DNA from 4 places in the Cedecea sp. B1(4) genome. Region 2 is predicted to be linked to each of the others. Evidence: predicted binding sites of a transcription regulator. Region 2 holds the regulator's gene; each other region holds the start of a gene.
What was found. The regulator Fur, encoded in region 2, represses iron uptake genes when iron is present. The targets are predictions, from matches to a motif close to ATAATAATGAGAACNACTATCAA.
Positions count from the first base shown of each region.

Region 1: the regulator Fur is predicted to act here: its motif matches at 2,040-2,062, upstream of exbB (tol-pal system-associated acyl-CoA thioesterase).
Region 3: the regulator Fur is predicted to act here: its motif matches at 1,793-1,815, upstream of ACR6JA_RS04890 (TonB-dependent siderophore receptor).
Region 4: the regulator Fur is predicted to act here: its motif matches at 3,537-3,559, upstream of gpmA (2,3-diphosphoglycerate-dependent phosphoglycerate mutase).

Region 1 is NZ_JCAHMZ010000006.1:314,427-319,537, forward strand. It holds gene ACR6JA_RS14125 (cytoplasmic protein) at 1-207, shown strand, start outside; gene exbD (TonB system transport protein ExbD) at 810-1,235, opposite strand; gene exbB (tol-pal system-associated acyl-CoA thioesterase) at 1,242-1,976, opposite strand; gene metC (cystathionine beta-lyase) at 2,233-3,420, shown strand; gene yghB (DedA family general envelope maintenance protein YghB) at 3,597-4,256, shown strand; gene ACR6JA_RS14150 (AraC family transcriptional regulator) at 4,317-5,111, opposite strand, start outside.
Region 2 is NZ_JCAHMZ010000008.1:38,821-43,931, reverse strand. It holds gene glnS (glutamine--tRNA ligase) at 1-603, shown strand, start outside; gene chiP (chitoporin ChiP) at 1,068-2,474, shown strand; gene ACR6JA_RS17285 (ChiQ/YbfN family lipoprotein) at 2,522-2,848, shown strand; gene fur (ferric iron uptake transcriptional regulator) at 2,943-3,389, opposite strand; gene fldA (flavodoxin FldA) at 3,669-4,199, opposite strand; gene ybfE (LexA regulated protein) at 4,379-4,657, opposite strand; gene ybfF (esterase) at 4,799-5,111, opposite strand, start outside.
Region 3 is NZ_JCAHMZ010000002.1:301,733-306,843, forward strand. It holds gene ACR6JA_RS04890 (TonB-dependent siderophore receptor) at 1-1,700, opposite strand, end outside; gene treA (alpha,alpha-trehalase TreA) at 1,943-3,700, opposite strand; gene ACR6JA_RS04900 (serine/threonine protein kinase) at 3,875-5,111, opposite strand, start outside.
Region 4 is NZ_JCAHMZ010000014.1:4,271-9,381, reverse strand. It holds gene galE (UDP-glucose 4-epimerase GalE) at 1-131, shown strand, start outside; gene galT (galactose-1-phosphate uridylyltransferase) at 141-1,193, shown strand; gene galK (galactokinase) at 1,190-2,338, shown strand; gene galM (galactose-1-epimerase) at 2,332-3,372, shown strand; gene gpmA (2,3-diphosphoglycerate-dependent phosphoglycerate mutase) at 3,582-4,334, shown strand; gene aroG (3-deoxy-7-phosphoheptulonate synthase AroG) at 4,560-5,111, opposite strand, start outside.

The sequences.
Region 1 (5,111 bases), on a different contig from region 2:
AATCGCCGTGAAATCTTCCCGTGGCGTGCCAAAGAAGAGGTGTATGGGGCGGTGCTGGAGGAGATCCTCAGCCATCATCCAAAGCTTAAAGAGCAGATTCTTAAGCGGCTGGAAGGGCATTATCAGCGCCTGAAAGAGCAGGAAGCCCAGACGCTGTCGATGACCCGTGGTCTTGCAGAGAAGACGTGGAAGAGTTCTACGCTGTGATCTAATCCCTAAAGCCGTGCAAATGCTCTTTGCTGTACTGGTTAAATATTCCGTTCATCCGTCGATCTGTTTCCCCTCATCCCGGCTCTCTCCCCAAAGAGGGCGAGATAGTATACCGGTGCGGGGAACATGGTTTATCCCCTACCCTTCTGGGAGAGGGGTAGGATGGGGGTAAAAAACCAGAAGCGACGCGGCTGTTACAGTCAGCGCTGAACATAAAGCGAAGCACGATTCCGGCTTAAATCGCCTCCATTTTCTCTCCGACTGGCCAGGGTCCGGCCGTCGGGAACGACCGGAGCTTGAGCACGTCCGAAACGCATCTCAGCCGACCCAGGACTGGGAGATAAAACGGAGGTATGCCGCTTCAGCGGTCGATGTATTTCGCCAGGGGTCCGGGTTCTTAGGGGAGTGACGGTGATTCCTCTAAGATGTTCACCGGTACCACGGCTACATATAAAAAGGGCCGGAAGTGAACGGAATCTTAGCCGCGCCTTCATAGAGCATATTTGTAGTTAAGAAACTGTGCGGTGGAGAGGAGATTTATAGAGCAAGAAGATTTTCGCCCTCTCCAGATAAGAAGAGGGCTGAAGAACAAGTGGCGATTACTTCGCTTTCGTGACTTCCTGGCCGACCAGGCCAATCTTCAAATACCCTGCCTGGTGCAGCGTATCCATCACGTCCATCAGCGTTTCGTAGTCCACCGTTTTGTCCGCGCGGAAGAAAATGGTGGTGTCTTTTTTCCCTTCGGTTGCGGCAATCAGCGCATTGACCATCGACTCTTTGGTTACCGGGTCATTACCGATAAACATCGAATGATCGGCTTTTACCGACAGGTAAACCGGCTTCTCAGGGCGTGGCTGTGGTTCACTGCTGGAGGCCGGAAGGTTAACCTTCACGTCCACCGTTGCCAGCGGCGCCGCCACCATGAAGATGATCAGCAGCACCAACATAACGTCGATAAACGGCGTAACGTTGATTTCATGCATTTCACCATTGTCATCGAGGTTTTCGTTCAGACGCATTGCCATGGGGCATTAACCTACTCGCAGTTGCTGGGTATTACGCACCGGACGCGGCTGAGCGGTACCATCCAGGTCCAGATCGCGGCTTTGCAGCAGCAGAACCTGCGCGGCAACGTCGCTGAGGCTGGCTTTGTAGCTGCCTATCATACGCGCGAAGATGTTATAGATAACCACCGCCGGGATGGCGGCTACCAGGCCGATTGCCGTCGCCAGCAGCGCTTCTGCGATGCCCGGGGCAACGACCGCCAGGTTAGTGGTCTGGGATTGAGCGATACCGATGAAGCTGTTCATGATGCCCCAAACGGTACCGAACAGGCCGACGAACGGTGAAATCGCACCGATGGTGGCCAGGAAACCGTTACCGCGCCCCATGTGGCGCCCAACGGCGGCCACACGGCGCTCAAGGCGGAAGCCGGTACGATCTTTAATGCCTTCGTTATCTTCCACACCGGCTGAAAGTTCCAGTTCGTTCAGGGCTTCGTTGATTAACAGCGTGCTCAGGCTTTTACTGTCAAAGGCTTCTGCCGCGCTGCTCGCTTCGTTCAGGGAGCGCACGTTAGCCAGCTGCTGCTGCTCTCGCTTGAGGCGACGTTTCTGGGTGATCAGCTCCACGCTCTTACTGAAAAAGATGGCCCAGGTGACAACAGAGGCCAGAATCAGGCCAATCATCACGATCTTCACTACGATGTCAGCATGTTGATACATGCCCCAAACGGACAGATCCGTCTGCATCAGATTACTCGTCACGTCTTACGCTCCAGCGAGAAATAAATGTCAAAACTGAGACTAATATATCAAAAAACTATCGAATTGATAGTCGTTCTCATTAGTATTTGCAGACTGCCGGAAATTGTTGAAGCATTCCTTGCGCTTACGCAGGAAAAGCGACCACCTGGCGAAATGATGACTTTTTTCGCCAACCTGAGAAAACGCCATGATGCCCTTTGCCCATTCTGTGTTAATTTACGTCCAGACATCCAGATGGTTAGACGGGGAAGCGGAAATGGCGGAAAAACACATCGAAACGGCGCTGGTCAACGCCGGGCGCAGCAAGAAGTTTACTCAGGGTTCGGTTAACAGCGTGATTCAGCGCGCCTCCTCCCTCGTCTTTGAAAGCGTTGAGGCCAAAAAGCAGGCCACCGCTAACCGCGCTAAGGGCGAGCTGTTCTATGGCCGCCGCGGCACGCTGACCCATTTCTCGTTGCAGGAAGCGATGTGTGAACTTGAAGGCGGCGCGGGCTGTGCCCTCTTTCCCTGCGGCGCCGCCGCGGTGGCGAATACGATTCTGGCCTTTGTTGAACAGGGCGACCACGTTCTGGTGACCGAAACGGCCTATGAGCCAACGCAGGATTTCTGTACCAAAATTCTCTCAAAGCTTGGGGTTAGCACCGGCTGGTTCGCGCCGGAGATTGGTGCCGATATTGCCAACCTGATTCAGCCAAATACCAAAGTCGTTTTTCTGGAATCTCCCGGCTCCATTACGATGGAAGTCCACGATATTCCGGCGATTGTCGCGGCGGTAAGGCGCGTTGCCCCTGATGCTATCATCATGATCGACAATACCTGGGCGGCTGGCGTGCTGTTTAAAGCGCTGGAGTTCGGCATCGATATCTCCATTCAGGCGGGAACCAAATATTTAATTGGCCATTCGGATGCGATGGTTGGCACCGCAGTATCCAATGCCCGATGTTGGGATCAGCTGCGCGAGAATGCCTATCTGATGGGGCAAATGCTGGATGCAGACACCGCGTATATGACCAGCCGCGGTATTCGGACCCTGGGTGTTCGCCTGCGTCAGCATCAAGAAAGCAGCTTAAAAGTCGCCGAATGGCTGGCACAGCATCCGCAGGTTGAGCGCGTGAATCATCCAGCGCTGCCCGGCAGCAAAGGGCATGAATACTGGAAACGTGACTTTACAGGCAGCAGTGGTCTGTTCTCATTTGTGCTGAAAAAGCGGCTGAGTGATGAAGAGTATGAACAGTACCTCAATCATTTCGAGTATTTCAGCATGGCCTATTCCTGGGGCGGCTATGAATCGCTTATTCTCGCTAATCAGCCTGATGAGCTGGCGGAGATCCGCCCGGCAGGCGGCGTCGACTTTAGCGGCACCCTGGTTCGCCTTCATATTGGCCTGGAAAACGTGGACGATCTGATTGCAGATCTGGAAGCGGGTTTTCAGCGTATTGCCTAAAAATTCCGTTTATCGGTAATCGTGGAACAGTTTTTTGCCATTATCGGGATTTTGTTGAGCCTGGGATCAAGGTGTCGAGAAGATTTTAGCAGTACAATGTGTAGAAATTAAGGTGAGCCTAAGTTGCGGGTGTAATACTCGGGGCGAACTCAATAAGCGGTTCCACAGGAATACCTATGGCTGTTATACAAAATATTGTCGAGGCGCTTTGGCATCACGATTTTGCCGCGCTGGCCGACCCCCATGTGATTGGCATTGTCTATTGCGTTATGTTTGCGACGCTGTTCCTGGAAAATGGGCTACTTCCTGCTTCATTTTTGCCGGGCGATAGCCTGTTGCTGCTCGCGGGAGCGCTGATCGCCAAAGGCGTGATGGGCTTTGTACCGACGCTGGTGATTTTAACCATCGCAGCCAGTTTGGGCTGTTGGCTTAGTTATTTACAAGGGCGCTGGCTCGGCAATACCCGCACGGTTAAAGGCTGGCTGAAACAGCTGCCAACCCAGTACCACCAGCGCGCCACGCAAATGTTTGACCGCCACGGTTTACTGGCGCTGCTCGCGGGCCGCTTCCTGGCCTTTGTTCGTACTCTGCTGCCTACCATGGCGGGGATTTCCGGCCTCAGCAACCGCCGTTTTCAGTTCTTTAACTGGCTAAGCGGCCTGCTGTGGGTCGGCGTTGTGATTAGTCTGGGCTACGCGCTCAGCATGATCCCCTTTGTTAAGCGCCATGAAGATCAGGTGATGACCTTCCTGATGATTTTGCCGGTTGCTCTGCTGATTGTGGGGCTGGTCGGCACGGTGTTTGTGGTGCTGAAAAAAAAGGTTAGCGCCGCGTAACCGCGCTTGATAAAGAAAGAGCGGATAAGCCTGACTTATTCGCTCTTCGCTTTTGCCTCATTAAATAACCCGCATCCGCGCCATATCTTCCCCCGGCGTCACGCCAAAATAGCGTTTAAACTCCCGGCTAAACTGAGACGCGCTCTCGTAGCCCACGCGGATAGCCGCCGCGCTTGCCTTCATACCGTCATGCAGCATTAACATTCTTGCCTTATGCAGACGGTAAGTTTTCAGGTATTGCAGCGGCGACGTGCTGGTCACCGACTTGAAGTTGTGATGAAACGCAGAAACGCTCATGTTGGCCTCGGCTGCCAGCTGGTCCACCGACAAGTTTTCGGTGTACTGATTTTCAATCCGGCGCAGCACGCGGCTGATCAGGCTAAAATGCGTCTGGCGACTTACCAGCGCCAGTAGCGCCCCGCCGCTTGGGCCCGTCAAAACGTGATAAAGGATCTCGCGGATAATCTGCTTGCCCAGGACTCGGGCATCGAGAGGCCTCTCTAATACATCCAGCAACCGCTCTGCAGCGCAAAGAATTTCTTCCGACAGTTCGGCAGAATTTATCCCGTCGGTACAGGACTGCGGACGGAAGAGATCGTCTTCTCCGATGTCCATCAGCAAATCCTGCAGTTGCTGGATATCCACTTTCACACGCATCCCGGCGAGCGGTACGTCTGCCGTCGCAAAAGTTTCGCACTCGAAGGGTAAAGGCACCGTCAGCAGCAGGTATTCATTGGCGTCATAGCGGAATACGCGGTCATTAAGATAACCTGTTTTATGACCCGAAAAGAGAAAAACAATGCCCGGCTCGTACATGACCGGGGTACGCGCCATCGGTTTGGTGCCGTACATCAG
Region 2 (5,111 bases):
AACTACCCTGAAGGTGAAGAAGAGACGGTTACCATGCCGAATCATCCTAACAAACCTGAAATGGGTAGCCGTGAAGTGCCGTTCAGCCGCGAGATCTATATCGATCGCGCTGACTTCCGCGAAGAAGCAAACAAGCAGTACAAGCGCCTGGTGCTGGGTAAAGAAGTTCGCCTGCGTAATGCCTATGTGATCAAAGCCGAACGCGTAGAAAAAGACGCAGAAGGTAATATCACCGAACTTTACTGCACCTACGATCCGGAAACCCTGAGCAAGGACCCGGCGGACGGTCGCAAGGTGAAGGGTGTTATTCATTGGGTGAGCGCAGCACACGCGCTGCCGGTTGAAATTCGTCTGTACGACCGCTTGTTTAGCGTCGCGAATCCAGGGGCTGCGGAAGACTTTCTGTCTACCATTAATGCGGATTCCCTGGTCATTCGCCAGGGCTTCGCTGAGCCTAGTCTGCAGAACGCGGAAAAAAGTAAGGCATATCAGTTCGAGCGTGAAGGTTACTTCTGCCTGGACAGCCGCTATGCGACGGCGGAAAAACTGGTGTTTAACCGCACCGTTGGCCTGCGTGATACCTGGGCTAAAATCGGCGAATAATTGCCGTTTATTGCCTGATGAAAACGCCGCTAAATGCGGCGTTTTTTCTTTTTGCTTACCTGTCATTAACCTTGTGTACACATTCGCGATGCGAATTAATTCTCATTCACGTTTTTGTGAAAATCTCTTCACAGGAAGTCATGTCTTCCCCGTAATCTCCTGATGCTTATAATGAAAGCGCTCTCAATGAAGTTTTATTCTTAAAATCAATCGTAATCAGGGTTAATAATCTGCCGCGCAATTTTGTTACAAATGCACATAGATTATGTGCTCTCTGTCATACTCCAGGAAATCTCTGATACAAAGTCATTGATAATTCGCGTCGCGAAAAATAGTCTATGAGCAGCAGTAATGCGGGTGTGTTAGGCAAAAACCGCTTTTAGCCGTAAGGCAATTTTACTTTTTTTCGTCATTGGCGCTTTTCACGTCAGACGATGATTTTTACGTCAAAGAGGAATTTAACTATGCGTACGTTTAGTGGCAAACGTAGTGCGCTTGCTCTTGCTATTGCAAGCGTTACCGCTCTTTCAGGTTTTGTAGTAGCTCCGCAGGCTAGCGCCGCGGGCTTTGTTGATGACTCCACGCTGACCGGCGGCATCTATTACTGGCAGCGTGAACGTGACCGTAAAGACGTGTCTGACGGTAAGTACAAAACTAACCTGTCGCACTCAACCTGGAACGCCAACCTCGACTTCCAGTCCGGCTATGCGGCTGACATGTTTGGTTTCGATATTGCCGCCTTTACCGCCATTGAAATGGCCGAAGACAGCGCCAGCGGTCACCCGAACGAAATCGCATTCTCCTCTAAAAATAAAGGCTACAGCGAAGACTACTCCGGCGATAAAGGCGGTATCAGCCTCTATAAAGCCGCCGCTAAATTTAAGTACGGCCCGGTTTGGGCTCGTGCAGGTTACATTCAGCCAACCGGCCAAACCCTATTAGCGCCACACTGGAGCTTTATGCCTGGTACCTACCAGGGGGCTGAAGCGGGTGCCGCATTCGATTACGGTGATGCCGGCGCACTGAGCTTCTCCTACATGTGGACTAACGAGTACAAGGCGCCATGGCACCTGGAAACCGACAAGTTCTACCAGAATGACAGAAAGACCAAAGTTGATTACCTGCACTCCATCGGCGCGAAATATGACTTCAAAAACGACCTGATTCTGGAAGCTGCATTCGGTCAGGCTCAAGGTTTTGTTGATCAGTACTTTGCTAAAGCCAGCTACAAATTCGACGTTGCAGGCAGCCCGCTGAGCACCAGCTACCAGTTCTATGGCACCCGTGACAAAGCCGCGAACAACACCATCAACGATATTTATGACGGCACCGCATGGCTTCAGGCGCTGACCTTAGGCTATAAAATTGGCCAGGTTGACCTGCGTCTGGAAGGGACCATGGTGAAGGCAGAAGGCCAGCAGGGTTACTTCCTGCAGCGTATGACGCCAACCTACGCGTCTTCCAACGGTCGTCTGGATGTGTGGTGGGATAACCGCTCTGACTTCAACGCCAACGGTGAAAAAGCCGTGTTCTTCGGCGCAATGTATGACCTGAGTAACTGGAACCTGCCGGGTTGGGCAGTGGGTGCTTCTTACGTTTATGCATGGGACGCAAAACCATCTACATGGGCGCTTGATGCTTCCGGTAACCGCCAGGATCTCGCTTCGAATAAGATCAAAGAGTCTTCTTACAGCCTCGACGCCATGTATACCGTGCAGGAAGGCCGTGCGAAAGGCACGCTGTTCAAACTGCACTTCACTCAGTACGACAACCACTCCGACATCCCAAGCTGGGGCGGTGGTTACGGCAACATCTTCCAGGATGAGCGTGACGTGAAATTCATCGTGATTGCTCCGTTCACCATCTTCTGATGTGAAACCGGGCGCGCAAGCGCCCGTTTTTTTATAAGGAACCGAACATGAAAAAGATTCTGCTGATTACCGCCGCTGTATTCACGCTGTCTGCCTGCGTTCAACCTCCTGCACCTCCGGAAGATTCACGCCTGAAGCAGGCCTATAGTGCCTGTATCAATACGGCGGAAGGCAATCCGGATAAAATTGAAGCCTGCCAGAGCGTGCTGAACGTACTGCGTCAGGAAAAACAGCATAAAGCGTTTGTTGAGAAAGAGACGGTGAACGTGCTGGATTACCAGAAATGTATCCAGGCAAGAAAGAGCGGCAATGATGAAGCCGCGAAGGTACGCTGCGATAAGATTTGGCAGGAGATTCGCGCCAATAACAGCTGATAGCCTTTTTCAGTTAATAAAAAAACCGGCAAGGGAAACCTGCCGGTTTTTGCTTTTAAACGCCACCGAAGCAGCGTTTGTTAATGCGGATTACTTATTTAGGATCGTGGGCCGTGTCGTCTTCGCGGCAGTCACCTTCAGCACAGTGCCCGTACAGATAGAGGCTGTGGTTAGTCAGGCGGATGCCGTGGCGCGTGGCAATTTCACGCTGGCGGGATTCAATAGAATCATCGCTGAACTCGATCACTTTACCGCAGTCGAGGCAGATCAGGTGGTCGTGATGATGCTGCTGGGTCAACTCAAAAACGGACTTGCCGCCTTCAAAATTATGGCGGGTCACGATCCCTGCATCATCAAACTGGTTCAGCACGCGATAGACGGTCGCCAGGCCGATTTCTTCGCCCATGTCGATCAGACGTTTATATAAGTCTTCCGCGCTGACGTGATGATTTACCGGCTCTTGCAGCACTTCGAGGATTTTTAATCGCGGAAGCGTGACTTTCAAGCCGGCCTTCTTTAATGCGGTATTGTTGTCAGTCATGCGGAAAGTGTCCTGTTGCTTAACGATTCGCTCAAACTGCAGTGAGCGTAAAGAGTAATGCGTCTCATTATAGAACTGCTACTTCTAAATGGGAACCGCAAGTATGGTGCAAAATAAGGCTGAAAAATCGTGGCGGCGTCGCCATTTACAGTAATTATCAGCCAAGCTATCAGGAAGACATTGTACAGGGATGTACGAGAAAGTTACAAACTTGTAGCAATTATTTTCATTGCTACAAGCTATCAAGATGGCGCAAATATCGCATTTGCGCCATGGAAATCAGGCGTTAATGATATCGGCCAGATTCAGTTCTTCAGAAACCTGTTTAACCCACTTCTCAACGCGCTCAGCGGTCAGTTCCGGCTGGCGATCTTCGTCGATAGCCAGACCGACAAAATTGTCGTCATCCGCCAGGCCTTTGGAGGCTTCAAAGTGGTAGCCCGCGGTTGGCCAGTGGCCCACAATTGCCGCGCCGCGCGGTTCGATAATGTCGCGAATGGTGCCCAGCGCATCACAGAAATATTCCGCGTAGTCTTCCTGGTCGCCGCAGCCGAACAGCGCCACCAGTTTGCCGTTGAAATCGACTTCTTCAAGCGTAGGGAAGAAGTCATCCCAGTCGCACTGGGCTTCACCGTAGTACCAGGTTGGGATGCCGAGCAACAGAATGTCGAAACCTTCGAGATCTTCTTTGCTGCTTTTAGCAATGTCATGCACCTCAGCAACGTCTTTACCGAGCTGTTTTTGAATCATTTTCGCGATATTTTCGGTGTTACCGGTGTCGCTGCCGAAAAAAATGCCTACGATTGCCATGAGTAAAATAACCTCTTGAAACTTAATAGTATGCTGGCCGTTCAATGCCCACGTATAGGGCAATCATAGCAGAACAGCTCCAGCAGCGGAAACAGCTATCACGCCCGGGTGCACAGTCTGCAACATGGTTTTGCTCACCCTTTTGAGATTTCAGATAACCTGCAGGGTGTCTGAAGGCGTTACCCGAGATTTTTAAGCTGCTCGAGCAGCATCTCTTCGATCAGTTCGCTGCGGCTGATGTTACGGGCGTCAGCCAGCTGGTTGAGGGCATCGACCGCCTCGTTGTTCAGTTTTAGCTCAACTCGCTTCAAACCACGCACTTTATCGCGCTTCAGCTGATTGCGTTTATTAATACGCAACTGCTCATCGCGCGAGAGCGGATTGGTTTTCGGCCGCCCGGGGCGACGCTCGTCCGCGAACAGATCTAATGTAGTACGGTCCGTTTGTTCTTTTGCCATGATTAGAATACTGACAGGAAATTCTGGCTGCAGGGGCAGGGTGCCGGTGCAATTAAGCGCGCCATCATACATCAGCGCGCCATTCCCGCCAACGCGTTAGCGACTTCAGCTGCCCGGTCGGTCTGTTTTTAATCAGTTTTTCTACTTAGCGTCGATAAATCGGTGGATTGCCCGCAAAACGGCATCCGGTTTTTCCGCATGAACCCAATGACCCGCTCCAGCGATGACGTGAGCGCGGGCCTGTGGGAACTGACTTAACAGCGCCTCGCGGTGGCTTTCATCAACATAGGGAGAATTCCCACCGCGGATAAATAGCGCCGGATGTGGCCACGCCGAGACAGGCTGCCAGCCAACGATATTTTCGTATTGCTGCCAAAGCACAGGCACGTTGAACTTCCACTCGCCGTCAGCAAAGGATTTCAGCAGAAACTGAATGACGCCTTCCTCAGCTATG
Region 3 (5,111 bases), on a different contig from region 2:
TGCACGTTACGGTTCCCCACATCTTTTTGGGTCAAATCGTAAACGGCGGCGCTATACAGATCGCTGGTTCCCACAGGCTGGTATTTAATCCCGGCCTCGTACTGTTCTGCGGTTGTGGGTTTCAGCAGCTTGCCTTCGGCATCGGAAAGTACCTGCGGTGTGACGGCCTGGCTGTAGCTCACATACGGCGAAATACCGTTATCAAAGGCGTACAGCAGAGATGCGCGGCCGCTAAAGTGGTTGTCGCTGCGGTTGTCCGTTACGTCACTGTCGATCGCCGTTGCCACCAGATGGCTTTTAGTCACCAGATGATCGTAGCGACCAGACAGCGTCATATGCCAGCGGTCCCACTTCATCTCATCCTGCAGATAAGCCCCGGTTTGCTCATACTGGCGGCGGCCTGATTTAACCAAAAGCCCCTGATTAATTGTCGCGTAGCTTGGGTCACGTGGATCGTAATAATAGTAACCGCCAACGCCACCAGAAACGCCGGTCCATGGGTTCTGGTTGGTGGTGTAGCCCGTTCCGTCGGTCAGATCGTTGGTGAACCGGTGATATTCCCCGCCGAGCACCACTTTATGCTGCAGATCGCCGGTCGCGAAGTCGGCTTTTAACTGATTGTCGATGGCCCAGGCATCCAGCGAGGAGTTTTCACGGCTGTAGTAGCGCGACAGTTCGTTATGCGCGGTATCTGCCCAGCCAATTTGATAGGCCTGGCGTAGCGCTACGTTTGAGTGGGTATAGCTGGCGTTTGAGCGGAAAGACCAGACTTCATCGAAGGCGTGAGCAAACTCGTAGCTGTAGATCTGCTGGTGGCGCTTAAAGGCGTCATCGCCCGGTTGTACGTCAGAAAAGCCAGTATCCAGCTTGCGTCCCGTGGTGGTGTAAAGGCTGCCGTCGCCCGGAACAGAACCGTGGTAGCCCCCGGACGGATCTTTTTCCAGGTAGGCTCTTAGTACCAGAGACGTTGCATCATCCGGCTGCCAAAGCAGGGACGGCGAAATAGCGTAACGTTCGTCACGCGTGTTGTCATACTGCGTATCACTATTTTTGGTCAGGCCGGTGATACGGAAGGCCCACTGGTCATTAATCGCGTTAGTGTAATCAAACGCCGTGCCGTTGGTGTTGTGGTTGCCGTATATCGCCCGCACGTGGCCTTCTTCGACAAACTGCGGGCGTTTAGACGTTTCCATCACCAGGCCACCCGGAACAGTCTGGCCGTAAAGTGCGGAAGACGGGCCTTTGATGACGTCAAGGCGTTCCAGGAACCAGGGGTCGACCTGGACCACGTTAAAGCTACCCGCATCGCTCATCAGCCGCAGGCCATCAAGGAAAATGTTATTCACGTCGCCGCCATGAAATCCTCTTAACGCGACGGTGTCGTAGCGGGTGGCGCCGCCGGAGAAACCGGTGAACACGCCGGGGGTATAGTTCAGCGCGCTATTAATGGTTTGCGCGCTCTGGTCTTCCATTTGCTGACGCGTCACGACGGAAATGCTTTGCCCGGTGGTGATCAACGGCGCGTCGGTTTTGGTCGCGCCACGGGTTGTGGTGGCGGTGTAGCCCAGCGTAGGAGAGGTCGCGGTATCGGCAGGTTTAGCGGTGACAACCAGAGTTTCTTCAGCCGATGAAGAAAAAGGGGCGATGAGCGCCAGCGTGCAGAGTAAGGCGGAACGCTTGATGGTAAAAAGCTTTATCATTTTTTCGATCCGGAAGTATTGAGATCATCATCCTGATGGAAGTCCTCCGCCGGCATGCGACGGGAAAACGCGGTTTTTAAATGCGGCTTCGAATGAGAATTGTTATCGTTATTATTATCAAGTGCAAGGCGTGCGATGATTTTTAATGCATAAAAGCCCATGAAATCAATGATGATTTCATGGGCTTATTGTTTTAAATGAAATGATTAAGCGGCAATCACGCCGTGGTCAGTGCGGTCAGGTTACGGCGCTGGCTGGCTTGAAGCAGACGATGGCTCCGTTTTATCTGCAGCCGATTTGGTGGTTTCCGTCACCGGGCCGGGCGTGGCCGAAGGCAACTTATCCGGTGCATTGTCGCAGGGTTTTTCTTTTGCACAGAGCATATCCAGCATTTTCAGCGCGACGCCGTTGGTCCAGCCGAAGCCATCCTGAAGTGGATATTCACCGCCTCCACCGCCCGCACCTCCGGCTGTCACATCGTATTTTTCAACCAGCTTTTGCTCTTTGTTGAAGAGGTTCTGCACCGTACTCAGGAAGCGGAAGCTGACTTCCAGCGCGAGATCTTTATGCCCGTAATTTTGCAGACCTTCGGTGGCCACCCACTGCAGCGGCGCCCAGCCGTTGGGGGCATCCCATTGCTGGCTGGTTTTTACGCTGGTCGTGGCAAGTCCGCCCGCGCTGAGCAGATGCTGACGGGTGGCCTTCGCCATCTTGTCCGCTCTGTCCTGCGCCGCCGCATGAACGTACAGTGGGAACAGGGCGGCGGCGGTTAGCTGGTTTCGAACCGTGTGGCTTTTCAGGTCGTAATCCGCGTACCAGCCTTCTTTGGCGTTCCACAGGTTTTGTTCAATTGCTTTCTGTCGATCGTCAGCGGCCTGCTTATAGCGCTGTGCTGCGTCGCTATCTTTTGCCAGCTCGCTGGCGTGAGCCAACGTTTTTTCAAGCTGATAGAGCAGCGCATTAAGGTCCACGGGCACAATGCTTGTGGTACGGATGGTGCCCAGTTGGGCTGGATTATCCATCCAGCGGGAGCTGAAGTCCCAGCCGGAAGCGGCGGCGGCTCGCAGGTCACGATAAATATCCGTGGCTGCACGCGACGGCGTATTTTTCGCAGTGGTGACGTCGTCCAGGTAAGACTCGGTTCGCGGCGTGTCTTTCTCATCCCAGTAACGGTTGAGCAGGGCACCATTTTTGAGTTTCACCACGCGGGCATGGGCTTCGCCCGGTTTGAGGGCGTCGCTGCCGTCCATCCACCAGCTGTACTCCTGCTTCAGCTGCGGCAGATAGGCTGTGTAAACGCTATCGCCTTTATTCTGCGCCAGCAGTTCAACCATCATGGCGAAAAACGGCGGCTGTGAACGGCCCAGGTAGTAGCTGCGGTTCCCGTTGGGAATGTAGCCCCAGGTATCGATTTCGTGGGCGAAGTTGTCCACCATATTTTGCACGTCATCCCAGCGCCCACTCTCCGCCAGCCCCAGCAGGGTGAAGTAACTGTCCCAATAGTAAAGCTCGTGGAAGCGCCCGCCGGACACAACGTAAGGTTTTGGTAGCGGGAGAAGCGGGTCCCATTTGTTGTCGCTGTTCGCGGAACGGGTCAGTTCAGGCCAGAGCCCGTTGATATGCTCCCGCAGGCTTTCTCCTTCCTGTGGCACAGACTTTTTTTCTTCCTTCGGCAGGATAAAGTTCACATCAACAAAATGGCGTAAGTCGAACCCCGAGAGCCGGCGCTGCATACGATAATCGGCAAGGATCATCAGCGGATCGCCCTTGGGCACGGCATCCGCAAAGGTTTTCTGGTCGGGGAACAGCTTCGCGGTCTGGACATCAATAAACAAAGGCCCAAAAAGCTCGTCGGGCGATTGAGGCTCGGGCGGGCGTGGGGATTCGGTTTCCTGGGCTGCAAACGAAGCAAGCGGCGTAAGGCCAAATACGGCACCGGCAGCGGCCATTTGGGCCGCAAAGCAAAGCGCATAAGGCCGGCGCAAAACGGGTTTTATCATCATTCCTTCTCCATCGACGGGACGCAACACGCTACGTTGCGATCAACTCCCTGAAAACCTTAGTTGAATTTTCCGAATTTCGAGCGCCGTTGAAGATAAAAAGAGAAAAACCGGATTTTTTACCTCATAAAAAAGCCCCGTAGAACGGGGCTGAAGTATTCGTTAAGTCTGTAATCACCCCTGCGGGTTTACCAGCCAGGTGCCGGAATTCGTTACCACAATAGTTTGCTTGCGGGGCGTTTCGCCGCCGCTCAGTGCCAACAAATATTTCCCGGCGGGGAGCTGAAGCGACGTAAAACCGTTGGCAGCGGGCGTCAGCTTTTGCGCTTTGCCGTTGACCGCCAGCTGTTCGCCGTCGTTCATTCGAACATACACTCGGGCAAGCGTACTTTCAGCCGCGGAGGCTGCAGGGGCCGCGCTTGCCTGCGTCGGGCTTTGATTAGCTGCAAGCGGTGCGGGAGCAGATTCCGGCGAGCTCACTGAAGGGCTTCCCCGGCCAAAAAGTACCGCGCCAACAATCAGGCCCGCGACGGCGCCCGCGCCAATTTGCAGGGCAGGTTGATAGCGCTTCCAGAGCGGACTCGTCGCCGTGTTCTCTGGATCTTCTACCGGCACCAGTGCGGTACCCGTTTTTTTATTACCGATCAGTTCACGCACGTCGTCTGGCTGGATATTCAGCAGGGCCGCAAAAGCGTCAATGGATTGGGGGCGATCTTCCGGCTTCAGCGACAGCGCTTTATCAACCGCCTGCAGTATATTCAAGGAATAGCCCTCGGGCTGGTTTTCCGCGAGCTGGATACAGCTGTCCTGAATACTGCGGGCGACGCTGGCAGGCGGTGCATTGCCGGTAATCAGCGTATAAAGCACGGCTCCGAGGGCGTAAATATCTGTCCACGGCCCCAGCTGGCTTGCCAGGTCTCCGCTGTACTGTTCCAGCGGTGCAAATCCGGGGTGAAGCAGGGTATTGCCTTCATCCAGTGAGCCTTGTCCCCGGCGTGGCGCGCCGGTATTAAGCAGGATGGGCAGCCCGTTATCCTGAATTTGAATGCTTTTCAGCGACAGGTTGCGGTGCAGATGTTCGGCCGCGTGAAGCGTTGCCAGCGCGCCGCAAAGCATTGGCAGCATCCGGCGGATCCACGTTTCATCGATCGGCGACGGCTGCTGCTTTTGCAGTTCATCCAGCGTAATGCCGCTATAAAACAGCGTCACGACGTAAGCGGTATTATTGTCGCTCCAGATACGCAACACCTGAGGCAGGTTCGGGTGATTAAAGTGCGCCAGCTGACGCGCTTCCTGCATAAAGCCGTTCAGACCTGTGGTGTAGACCAGGTGATCGCGCTCGCTGTGCAGCACCAGCTCCATCACGTCATTGCGCATGACGTAAGCTTTAGGCATGTATTCACGGATAGCG
Region 4 (5,111 bases), on a different contig from region 2:
TGCCGGCCTACTGGGCCGACGCCACCAAAGCCGACAAAGAACTCAACTGGCGTGTCAGCCGTTCGCTGCAGGAAATGGCAGACGATACCTGGCGCTGGCAGTCACGCCATCCCCAAGGTTATGAAGATTAAGGATATGTGATGGAGCAGTTTAACCCGGTCGATCACCCGCATCGCCGCTATAACCCTCTAACGGGTCAATGGATTTTGGTTTCGCCACATCGGGCGAAACGCCCCTGGCAGGGCGCGCAGGAAACACCTGCGCAAGAAAAACTTCCGACGCACGATCCGGACTGTTTTCTTTGCCCAGGGAATACGCGCGTTACCGGGGATAAAAATCCCGAGTACACCGGCACTTTCGTTTTTACCAACGATTTTGCGGCGCTGATGACAAACACGCCCGATGCCCCAGCGAACCAGGATCCCTTGATGCGTTGCGAAAGCGCGCGCGGTACCAGCCGGGTTATCTGCTTCTCTCCCGACCACAGTAAAACATTGCCAGAGCTTACGCTTCCCGCTCTGGAAGAAGTCGTACAAACCTGGCAACAGCAGACCGCTGAGCTGGGGCAGACATACCCGTGGGTTCAGGTATTTGAAAACAAAGGCGCGGCCATGGGCTGCTCCAACCCACATCCTCACGGACAGGTTTGGGCAAACAGCTTTTTGCCTAATGAGGTCGCCCGTGAAGACGCCCTACAACGTGAATATTTCGCCCACCAGGGCACCCCAATGCTGCTGGACTACGTGCAGCGTGAACGGGCGGACGGTAGACGCACCGTGGTTGAAACCGAACACTGGTTGGCCGTCGTCCCTTACTGGGCAGCCTGGCCGTTCGAAACACTGCTGCTGCCCAAAACCCACGTCCTGCGTATTACCGACCTCAGCGCAGAACAAGGTGCTGACCTGGCGTTAGCGCTGAAAAAACTCACCAGCCGCTATGACAACCTCTTTCAGTGCTCCTTCCCCTACTCAATGGGCTGGCACGGCGCGCCGTTCAACGGTGAAAGCAATCAGCACTGGCAGCTTCACGCACATTTCTACCCGCCGCTGCTGCGCAGCGCCACGGTACGTAAATTTATGGTCGGCTATGAAATGCTGGCCGAAACCCAACGAGATTTAACCGCAGAGCAAGCCGCAGAACGCTTGCGTGCCGTCAGTGATATCCATTTCCGCCAGTCAGGAGCGTCATTATGAGTCTGAAAGAGAAAACCCAGCGTCTGTTCGCTGAACAATTTGGCTATCCGGCCACCCACGCTATTCAGGCCCCGGGCCGTGTAAACCTGATTGGTGAGCACACCGATTACAATGATGGTTTCGTGCTGCCCTGCGCCATTGATTACCAGACGGTTATCAGCTGTGCCAAACGAGATGACCGTATCGTGCGAGTTGTTGCCGCTGATTATGACAATCAACAGGACAGTTTCTCCCTTGATGCCCCTATCGTCTCGCATAACACGCAACAGTGGGCTAACTATGTTCGCGGCGTAGTGAAGCATCTGCAAAAGCGAGATAAAAACTTTTCCGGTGTGGATATGGTGATCAGCGGCAATGTACCGCAGGGCGCAGGGTTAAGTTCGTCAGCCTCGCTGGAAGTCGCGGTCGGCAAAGTCTTCCAGCATCTGTACCACCTGCCTCTGGATGGCGCTCAACTGGCGCTCAATGGCCAGGAAGCAGAGAATCAGTTTGTCGGCTGCAACTGCGGCATTATGGATCAGCTGATTTCCGCCCTTGGCAAGAAAGACCACGCCCTGCTGATTGATTGCCGCTCCCTGGGAACGAAAGCGGTCTCCATGCCAAAAGGCGTTGCAGTAGTCATCATCAACAGTAACTTCAAGCGCACGCTGGTGGGTAGCGAATACAACACCCGCCGCGAACAGTGTGAAACCGGTGCCCGTTTCTTTAGCCAGAAAGCCCTGCGCGACGTTGAGCTGGCAAAATTCAATGCCGTAGCGCACGAGCTGGATCCAATTGTTGCCAAACGCGTTCGTCACGTGCTGACAGAAAATATCCGTACCGTGGAAGCCGCAGATGCACTTGCCAAAGGTGATCTGGTTCGCATGGGCCAGCTGATGGCAGAATCTCACGCCTCCATGCGCGATGATTTCGAAATCACCGTGCCACAAATCGATACTCTGGTAGAGATCGTCAAAGCGGCGATTGGCGAGAAAGGTGGCGTACGTATGACCGGCGGTGGTTTTGGGGGCTGTATTGTCGCACTGGTGCCTGAAGATCTCGTCCCGACCGTGAAACAGGCTGTGGAAGAACAGTACGAGAGCAAAACCGGGATTAAAGAAACCTTCTACATTTGCAAAGCCTCCGAAGGAGCAGGTCAATGCTAAAAGAGACGCCGCAGCTGGCGCCGGATGGCCAGCCGTTTCGGCTTACCACCCTGCGCAATAGCGCGGGGATGGTTGTCACGCTGATGGACTGGGGCGCGACCTTGCTTTCCTGTCGGGTGCCGCTCAAAGACGGTAGCGTGCGGGAAACGCTGCTGGGCTGCGCTTCGCCTGAGCAGTATTTACAGCAAAGTGCCTTTATGGGTGCGACCGTCGGGCGCTACGCTAACCGTATTGCTGGAGGGAAGCTTACCGTTGGCGGTGAAATGCTCCAGCTTGAGATTAACCAGGGCGAAAATCAGCTTCACGGCGGGCCGGAAGGCTTCGACAAACGACGCTGGCGCATTGCCGTGCAAAATGAGCAGGCTGTGACGTACGCGCTAGATTCCTGCGACGGCGATCAGGGTTTCCCCGGTAAATTACACACCACGGCGCGCTATGCCTTAACGGAAGATAACCGCATCAGCATCGAGCTTCGTGCCACCGTCGATAAGCCGTGCCCGGTCGGTCTCACCAACCACGCCTACTTCAATCTTGACAGCGTTCAAAGCGATGTGCGGCAGCATAAACTTCAATTGCTGGCCGACAGCTATTTACCGGTCAACGCCAGCGGCTTGCCTGCTGGAGACCTGAAAGAAGTAGTCAACACCGGCTTTGACTTTCGTGAACCTAAGACGCTTGCACAAGATTTTCTGGCCGACGCCGATCAGCAAATCACCAAAGGCTACGACCATGCTTTTCTGCTGCAGGCCAAAGGCGATCTCAGCCAACCCGTTGCACGAGTCTGGTCCACCGACGGTGCGCTGGAAATGAACGTGTTTACGACGGCACCCGCGCTACAGGTCTATAGCGGAAACTATCTGGCGGGCACCCCTGCACGCGATAAAGAAAACTACAGCGACTGGAACGGTCTGGCGCTGGAGAGCGGCTTCCTGCCGGACAGCCCAAATAACCCGGAATGGCCGCAGCCGGACTGCTGGTTAAAACCGGATGAGACGTATCTCAGCATTACGGAATACCAGTTTCAGCCCCATTAAAACCTCTTGCCCTTTTGATTAAGGGCAATTTCTCACCAAATCGCTGACTTTCCCGCCAGATCGAGCCAAAAATATAACAACCTTTTACAACCACCTTACACTCCACGCGCTTTTTCGCTATGTTAAACGTTTATCATTGCCGTGGCTTATGGCGCGGCAATATAATGATAATTGTTATCATTAATCCCAGGCTCATTAAGGAGTAAATCATGGCTGTTACTAAGCTGGTACTGGTTCGTCACGGCGAAAGCCAGTGGAACAACGAAAACCGCTTCACTGGTTGGTATGATGTTGATCTGTCTGATAAAGGTCGTACCGAAGCTAAGGCTGCCGGTAAGCTTCTGAAGGACGAAGGCTTCACTTTCGACTTCGCTTACACCTCTGTGCTGAAACGTGCCATCCACACTCTGTGGAACATCCTCGATGAACTGGACCAGGCCTGGCTGCCGGTCGAGAAATCCTGGAAACTGAACGAGCGTCACTACGGCGCCCTGCAGGGTCTGAACAAAGCTGAAACCGCTGAAAAATACGGTGACGAGCAGGTTAAACAGTGGCGTCGCGGCTTCGCAATCACCCCACCAGAGCTGTCTAAAGACGACGAGCGCTTCCCTGGCCACGATCCACGTTACGCTAAACTGACCGACAGCGAACTGCCAACTACCGAAAGCCTGGCGCTGACCATCGACCGCGTAACGCCGTTCTGGAATGAGTCCATTCTGCCACGCATGAAATCCGGCGAGCGCGTTATCGTTGCGGCTCACGGTAACTCCCTGCGCGCACTGGTTAAATACCTGGATAACCTGAGCGAAGATGAGATCCTCGAGCTGAACATCCCTACCGGCGTGCCGCTGGTTTATGAGTTCGATGAGAACTTCAAACCGCTGAAACGTTACTACCTGGGCAACGCTGACGAAATCGCAGCGAAAGCCGCCGCAGTAGCCAACCAGGGCAAAGCGAAGTAATTCGCCGCCCATAAAAAAAGGCGTGGTAAGCACCACGCCCCAAGACTGCTGACAAACCTATGGTTATAGAAGAAATACCAGAAGGCTTGTTGAAAAACAGGAAAATCAATTCATTGATTTTCGGCTGATAACCACAAAGAGGGAAAAACCACGATTTTTCCCTCTTTGTCAGCAAACAAAAGGCGTGGTAAGCACCACGCCTTTTTTATTGCTCAAATCAGGCCATTAGTTGCGACGAGCTTTTACCGCAGCGGCAAGCTGGCGCAGCGCCACTTCTGTATCATCCCAGCCAATGCAGGCGTCGGTAACGCTTTTGCCGTAGACCAGCGGCTCGCCGCTCTCCAGGCTTTGGTTGCCTTCTACCAGATGGCTTTCAATCATCACGCCGATGATGGCCTTTTCGCCGCCGGCAATTTGGCCGCAAACGTCGGCAGAAACATCCATCTGCTTTTTAAACTGTTTGCTGCTGTTGGCGTGGCTGAAATCGATCATCACCTGTGGCTCAAGCCCCGCTTTAACCAGGCCAGCTTTGACCTCTTCCACATGCTTCGCGCTGTAGTTAGGCTCTTTGCCGCCACGCAGAATAATGTGGCAGTCACCGTTCCCGCTGGTGTTGACGATAGCGGAATGGCCCCACTTGGTTACGGACAGGAAGCAGTGCGGTGCTCCAGCGGCGTTGATGGCATCAATCGCAACTTTGATCGTGCCGTCGGTGCCGTTTTTAAAGCCAACCGGGCAAGAGAGGCCAGAAGCCAGTTCGCGGTGCACCTGTGATTC